2 regions of the Paenibacillus sp. GCM10027628 genome follow, and region 1 is predicted to be linked to the other one. Evidence: riboswitches for the same ligand, from Rfam matches in the RefSeq annotation. Region 1 holds a riboswitch; the other holds the start of a gene.
What was found. A riboswitch is a leader RNA that binds a small molecule or an ion and turns the genes downstream of it on or off. The one in region 1 is predicted to bind thiamine pyrophosphate.
Positions count from the first base shown of each region.

Region 1 (3,776 bases):
CTGCTCTTGCTTAGTAGGCCCCTGACCACGATGTCCGGCCCGCTTCGAGTGCCCCGACAGATCCGGGCAAAAAGCATCGAGCCACGGCTTAAGTTGAGGCTCTTGGCGGGTCGGCTCTAAGTCCAACTCCAATTGAGTATCCGCCTCTTGCTCGCTGTCATCCCCCAATATCAGGTCGGCCATCACCTTACCGGTTATCGGACTGAGCAAAATTCCGTTGCGGTAATGGCCATAAGCCGCATACAGTCCCTCGACCTCAGGCACCATGCCGATGTACGGCAAACCGTCCGGCGTCTGAGGACGCAGACCCGACCACGCCTTCTCCCACTCCGTCTCGGCAATGGAAGGCATCAGCAGCTTCGCCCGCTCCATCAGCTCAGCCAAACCGGCCAGCGACACCTTCCGGTCGTAGCTGCCGGGCTGGACCGTTGCGCCGACCAGCAGCCTGCCGCCTGCTTTCGGCACGATATAGCACCCTGGCGTGAACAGGGTCTTGCTCAGCACGGGCTTCGGCGTCAAAACGGAAAAGCACTCGCCCTTCACGGGGTACACCGGCAGCTCTACGCCTACATCGGCCAGGAGCTGCCCGCTCCATGTACCCGACGCGACGATTACGCGATCGCCATAGATCGGGCCGTCGCTCGTCATGACGCCGATGGCCTTGCCCTGCTCCGTGAGCAGCTTCTGCACTTGAGCGAATTCCTGCACATTCGCTCCCAGGATACGGGCTGCTTGCGCGAACGCCTGAGCCAGCAGCGGCGCCTCCACCTGCCCGTCGTCCGGCAGGTAGAGCGCTCCGCGCACGGCCTGGCTCAAGGCCGGCTCCAGCCGGGCGGCTGCGGCTGCGCTCAGCCACTCGGCCTGCTCGCCCGCTGCGCGTTGAAGCTTCTCGCGGGCGCGCAGCTCCTCTTCTTGAACGTCCGTGAGCGCGACGTTCAAGAGCCCTTCACGGACGAGGCCGATGCCGATGCCCGTGAGTGCCTTCAGTTCCTCGGCCAGCTGCGGGAACATGGCCCTGCTGCGCCGGGCCCATTGGAACAGCAGCCCCGTGTCCTCCATCTCGGACTGCGCACCGAGCATACCGGCTGCAGCTGCAGACGCTTCCGAACCTGTTCTGCCTCGCTCCAGTACGGTGACCGCCTGACCACGCCCTGCCAGGTGATATGCGATAGAGCAGCCAATGACGCCGCCTCCCACGACGATAACTTCTGAAGAACGCACATTAGAACTCTTTTTGCTCAATCGATCCACGCCCCTCACCTCCGTACCTTCTCATTTCATCTGCATATACCTTCGCCGCTTGCTGCGGATCCTGCGCTTCCCAAATACCGCTCATAACAGCTATGCCCGTGGCCCCTGCTTCCAGCACCGTCCTTACCCGATCTGGCGTTATCCCTCCGATGGCGATGACAGGGACCTTCACCTTCCCCGTCACTTCCGTCAGCTGCTCTATGCCTCTCGGAGGCAATCCTTGCTTCGAAGCAGTCGCAAACACATGCCCAAACATCAAGTAATCCGCCCCTTCCTGCTCACGCAGCCATGCTTCCTCGGCGCTATGTATGGATATTCCTGTTCGAATGTAGCCCAAGTATATCTCCCGGATAGCGGGAAGCGGCGGGCTGCTGCCCGGTAGATGAGCACCGCCCAGCTTCGCTGCTATCGCTAGACTCGGGTACCCGTTTATATAAATGCCCTTGGGTGAAACACCCGCTTCCAGCAGCGTTTGCAGCCCCCGCAAAATCTCTTTCATCGGCTTTGTTTTTTCCCGAATATGAATCGCAGTGACGTAGGACTGTATCTCCAGCGCGATGGCCGTCATCGTCGACCAGCTTTGTTTGCCATCAGAGATCACGTGCAGTTCATAGCCCGCCATACTCCGCCTCCTCTTTTGTTCAACGCTTGTTTTAAACGCAAAAAAACCACTTTTCCGAAGAAAAGTGGTTGTAGGTCCGCACATACTAAACATGTAAACTAAACATGCGTAGGTGTCCTAACAAATTCGAAATTCCACTTTCCTCCGCTGGTATGACCCAGTTCAGGTTCAAAGGGTTCAGATCACTCTGTCTCAGCCTTTCGGCGCCCCTAGGGATTCATTCACATTCAATTGTTATTCATCATAGCACGATGTCCCTGACTTGAAAATAGGGGACTTTTATAAAAATAGTTTATCGATATTCATGACGCTCCCCCCTTGTGCCCTGTCACGCTTATATTATAATGATCATTAGCATGCTTTTTTGATAATCTGTGCTATAACGAAGAATGCTGGCGATTATTAGCCTTATTGAACTTTTTTACATGAGAAAGCTGCGAAAGCAGCACGGATGCATTGAGCCAGAGAGCACCTGTGCTGATGAGCGAAAATCTGGCCTTCGGATTGGCGAATAAAATGCGAAGATCCTTGAAGAACGCCAGGGCAGACGGGCCGAATTGGACGTGAGGATTGCCCGCTTTCTTGGGAATTGCACACGTTAACAAGAGGGATAGCACGTACAGCGTCAGACAGGTAAGAATGCCAAGCGTATCGGAAATGTCCGCCAGCAAGCCGCCAACGACAGTACCGAGTAGAATAGCCAAAATCGTCGAGCCTTCCACTTTGGCGTTTGCGCGCAGCAGCTCTTCTTCACTATTTGTAAGTTCCGTCAAAATGCCGTATTTGGCCGGCGAGTAGACGACAGCACCTATACCTAGCACCAAGTAACAAAACACGGCGGGCACGCCGAAGAGCAGCATGAGAATGCCGATGCTTTTGAATAAATTGCCATATAAAAGTACATGTGTCTTCGCCTTGCGGTCAGCAAGCGCACCTACGATTGGAGCGAGCACGACATACTGCGACCGCGTTTAAAGGTTGTTTTTATCGCCAATAAGAATTTGTCTTTCCGTGTACCTCGGAACTTATCAATTCTTATGTGGTAAAAAAGTTCAAATTATCCGCAAAGGCGCTTAAAAATTGCGTGAGATATAGCGAATTTAGCGAGCTCGATTTTAGACTCAACGCTCTCACCCCTGTATATATTTTGTTTCAAACTGCTAAATTCAAAGATACTACTGGATCAAGTTGGAAATGAATTTTCAAGAGAGGAAGTCCTCCTGGATGCTGCCGCAATTGAACAAAAAAATGGAAAAAATCATGCCCCTTATAACACCTATTAGCGTTCTCATTGGCGTTTTGCTGGGCGCTCATTTATCCGGATACACGTACTTGTCACCATGGATTTTTGCCTTTATGACCTTCTCGGGAAGTATCAGCTCCAGTTTCAAAGAGTTCGTGCAGGTCGTCGTTCAGCCGCTCCCTTTAATTGCAACTTTACTTATCCTTCATGTCATGATGCCGCTTGTGGCCATGGGCCTCGGCCATGTCGTTTATAGCGACGATTCCTTTACAATAATCGGCCTCGTATTAGCTGCTGCCATCCCTACAGGCATTACCAGCTTTGTCTGGGTAGCTATTTATCGCGGGCATATAGCGTTGACACTATCGATCATATTGGTGGATACGGTGCTCTCCCCATTCGTTGTCCCTTATACGATGTATCTACTCGTTGGAGCCAAAGTACATATGGACACGCTGGCCATGATGAAAGGTTTGTTTTTCATGATCGTGCTGCCTTCCTTGATCGGCATGATTCTCAATCAGTTGACACGTGGCCGAGTTAAAGAGCAGTGGAGCGGAAGGCTCGGGCCTTTTTCGAAAATCGCGATGGGCATTGTCGTCGCCATTAACGGTTCCGTCATCGCGCCCTATCTGCGCGACATCAACGGTAAACTGCTCG
Region 1 covers NZ_JBHTHA010000017.1:150,220-153,995, forward strand. The annotation lists gene thiO (glycine oxidase ThiO) at 1-1,251, opposite strand, end outside; gene ACFQZT_RS16265 (thiamine phosphate synthase) at 1,223-1,873, opposite strand; TPP riboswitch at 1,996-2,094, opposite strand; gene ACFQZT_RS16270 (MFS transporter) at 2,251-2,826, opposite strand; gene ACFQZT_RS16275 (bile acid:sodium symporter family protein) at 3,098-3,776, shown strand, end outside.

Region 2 (3,776 bases), on a different contig from region 1:
CGCACGCAATTGCTCCAACAGCTCCAGCATACGGAACGTATTGCGCGCATCCAGCCCGAAGGTAGGTTCATCCAGCAGCAGGACGCGGGGTTGGCGCACCAGTGCAGACGCCACGCTGAGCCTGCGTTTCTGACCCATCGATAGCTGGAACGGATGCCGATTACGCAGCTGATGCAAGTCGTACTGCCGCAGCAGCGCCTCAACCGCCTCCTGACCGGCGCCCTCCGGCAGCGAATAGGCGATTTCGTCTTCAACCGAATGGGTGACGAACTGGAATTCCGGGTTCTGGAACACAAAGGCGACGCGCTCGGCGAGCTGCTCGACTTTTGTCCCTTTTACACCCTCAATCCAGCAGGTTCCTTGGATCGGGATCAAGCGCATGATGGCGAGCAGCAGCGAGCTTTTGCCCGCACCATTAGCCCCAGTAACCGCAATCCAGTCCCCAGGATAAGCACTTAAGTTATCCACAGAGGTCCTGATTTGCCTGCCACGCAAGCCTGAGAAGTCGCGTAAGGTCATGACCGGCGTCAGTTCTGTGTAGTCTTTGACCACTTGCTCCTGCCTCCGCTCAACCTCATCCCATACGCCCGGATACCAAATCCCATAATCCATAAGCTGTTGTTTGCAGGTGCTAAAAATGTCTTGCGGTCTGCCGTCCGCTAGCAATTGACCCTCTGGCCCGATGACAATCAGACGGTCGATGAAGTCGAGAATCCCGCTTATTTTATGCTCTACGATCACGAGCGTTTTGTCGCCACAGACTGTACGAATGGTGTCCCATACTTGCTCCGTGCCCTCCTCATCGAGCAGTGCCGTCGGCTCATCAAGGAATAGCACATCGGGCTCGAGCGCAAGTACGCTCGCAATGGCCAACCGCTGCTTCATCCCTTGAGATAGCTGCCCAATCGGGGTGTGGGTGTCGTCGAAACGAAGGCCGGCCATCTCTAAATAGCGATCGATGAGCGCAGGCATTTGCTCACGCGGGACTTGCAAATTTTCTAAGACAAACGCAATCTCCTCATCTACATACGGCATGCAAAATTGCGTATCGGGGTCTTGAAAAACATAACCGGGACGGCTTGGCGTCCGAAGTTCCTCGGCTTTAAGCGGAATTTCCACAATATCCGGAACGATACCGCTTAGTACTTGAAGAAGCGTCGACTTACCGCAGCCGCTCGGCCCTAGGAGGAGAACCTTCTCGCCCGGCTCGACCGATAAGGAAATTCCCCGGAACAGCAGGGGGACATCTTCTCCGGGATATTTGAGCCTAAGATTCTTAATGCCTAATCCTTCGCTTCGACTCATCGTCCTACCCCAATGTCTCGTAATCTTTCTTCGAAACGGGACGAAGCAAGTTCAGCACACCGGTACGATCAAGCGCCGCCGCCAAATAGTAAGCGAATACACCTGCGATCAGTGCGCTGCCGGCAAGACGGAGCCCAATGAACAGGCAGTAGTTCCAGAACGTCAGCTGATCAATATATCCATAGTAATAATCGACGACCAGGGACAATGCGGCCGCAGCAAAAGAAGCTAATACCGTCACCCCGACATTCGCTCTACGGTACAAGAAAAGAGCAAAAATAATTTCTGCGCCGAGCCCTTGCAGTACACCGTATACGAGTGTGGATACCCCCCACGAACCTCCAAATAAAGCTTCAATCGTTGCTGCAGCAACCTCTGCGAGCAGTGCGACGCCCGGCTTCCGAATAACCAGAAACGCAAATGTCGCCGCCATGAACCACATGCCATAGCTCAACTGCTCGACATGAAGACCGAGCGGTTTCAACACATCATACATCGGGCCCCATATTCTGTAAATCACGCCGAATACTGCAGCGATCACGATGGTGACCAGGATGTCTGTCAGTTTTAAACCTTTTGAAGCGGATTGTGCTTTGCCCATTGTTCATCGACTCCTTTAATAAAATTGTAAAATGTTCAGCGAACACGAAAAAGCCCGCCGGGTAAGGGCAGGCATAAGATAAGTGCATACGAAGAATCGCACAATGTTCTCTACGCTGGCATTACCCAGATCAGATTAACGGTCAGCGGCATAGGGCCGCTATCTCAGCCTGACTTCATCAAGCACCCGTGTTGCTATTCATTTGGCTTTACTTTAGTCGATTCCCGGCTCATTAGCAATAGTTTTTTTAACCGATAGATGTAAGCCTAACGTTACTAGTTAGTTTCCCAATGGCATAGTCGACTGCCGAATAATAAGTTCAGGGCGCAGCACGATACGCTGTTTGATCCCATCTTTTTTCTCCAGATTGTCGATCAGCAGGTTGAAGACGAGCTTTCCCATTTGCTCCATCGGCTGGGAAACGGTCGTCAGCGGCGGATCCGTCACGGTAGCCAGGATCGTATTATCAAATCCGACGATGGATAGCGCCTTCGGTACGCGCAAGCCGAGTTCTTTGGCACCCTGCAACGCGCCTATAGCCAATAAATCATTGCAACAGAAGATTGCCGTTGGATGTTCAGCAGAGCTGCGTCCGAGCAGCTCTTGAATGCCTCTTTTGCCTTCTTCCACTTTATATTCACAGATAATGATGTTGTCGTCGCTGAAAGATATCCCCGCATCATGCATACCTTGCTTGAATCCACGAATTCTTTCACGGCTGCTGCTTACTTTTAAGTTCTCCGCAAGAATCGCAACCCGCCGGTGTCCCAGGGAGATTAGATGCTCCGCAGCCAACATGCCGCCCACAAAATCATCGGCCACAACCGTATCTACAGCCAATGCGGAAGCTTCACGGGCAATCATGGCTATCGGAATCGACTTATTTTGAAGAAGACTCAAAATTTCCATATTCTCAATACCTGTACCAATAATGATCCCGTCTACGCTTTTTTGCTCAAGCAGCGTAATATATCGTTCAACCCGTTCGTCCTTATTGTCCGTGCTGCACATAATGACACTGTAGCCGTTTTGATGGGCTTGATCCTCGATTGCGCGGGCAATTTCAGCAAAGAACGGATTTGAAATATCCGGTATGAGAAGACCGAGTGTGAACGTTTTTTTTCCCATCAAAGCAGATGCGATCAGACTAGGTTGATATTGCAACCGTTCCATGACTTTAAGAATCTCTTCACGCCGCTTTTGGCTGATCTTTCCTTTGCCGTTAATGGCATTAGAAACCGTAGCGATCGAAACACCCGCCTCTTTAGCCACATCATAAATGGTTGCCTTCATGCTCGCTTCTCCTTGCGTATAGCTCGTAATGTCCTTATGAGAAAACCTCTATCGAGGCCATTCAAAGATGAGCGACCGCGTTTAGATGTAGGTTTTATCGCCAATAAGAAAGCGGTTTTCGGGAACCGAAAACTTATACTTTCTTATGTGGTACAAAAAGGGGATGAACGCTCATCCCCCTGTCCTATTATGCTGTTTTTGAACTTTGGTTGCAATAGTTTAGAGCGATTTCTGCGCAGGCGGACGCATGAGCCAGTTATGGTCGGGGTCGTTATGAAATTTCCACGTTCGATGCGGGCCTGCCATGACATTTAAATAATACACGTCATAACCCGGCGGAGCCGCAACCGGATGATAGCCTCGCGGTACGATAACCGCCTCCCCGTCTTTAACAATAAGGGTCTCATCGAGTGAACGGTCGTCCGTATACACACGCTGTATGGCAAATCCTTGTTCAGGCTGAACGCGAAAATAATACGTTTCTTCCAGCAAAGATTCCTCCGGCAGCGCATCCCGATCATGTTTGTGCGGCGGATAGCTGGACCAATGTCCATTCGGAGTAAACACTTCGACAACA
Region 2 covers NZ_JBHTHA010000009.1:57,328-61,103, reverse strand. The annotation lists gene ACFQZT_RS10165 (ABC transporter ATP-binding protein) at 1-1,305, opposite strand, end outside; gene ACFQZT_RS10160 (ECF transporter S component) at 1,310-1,906, opposite strand; TPP riboswitch at 1,995-2,106, opposite strand; gene ACFQZT_RS10155 (LacI family DNA-binding transcriptional regulator) at 2,186-3,199, opposite strand; gene iolB (5-deoxy-glucuronate isomerase) at 3,419-3,776, opposite strand, start outside.
Region 2: linked by a shared signal. The riboswitch ahead of ACFQZT_RS10160 (ECF transporter S component) and the one ahead of ACFQZT_RS16265 (thiamine phosphate synthase) in region 1 are both predicted to bind thiamine pyrophosphate.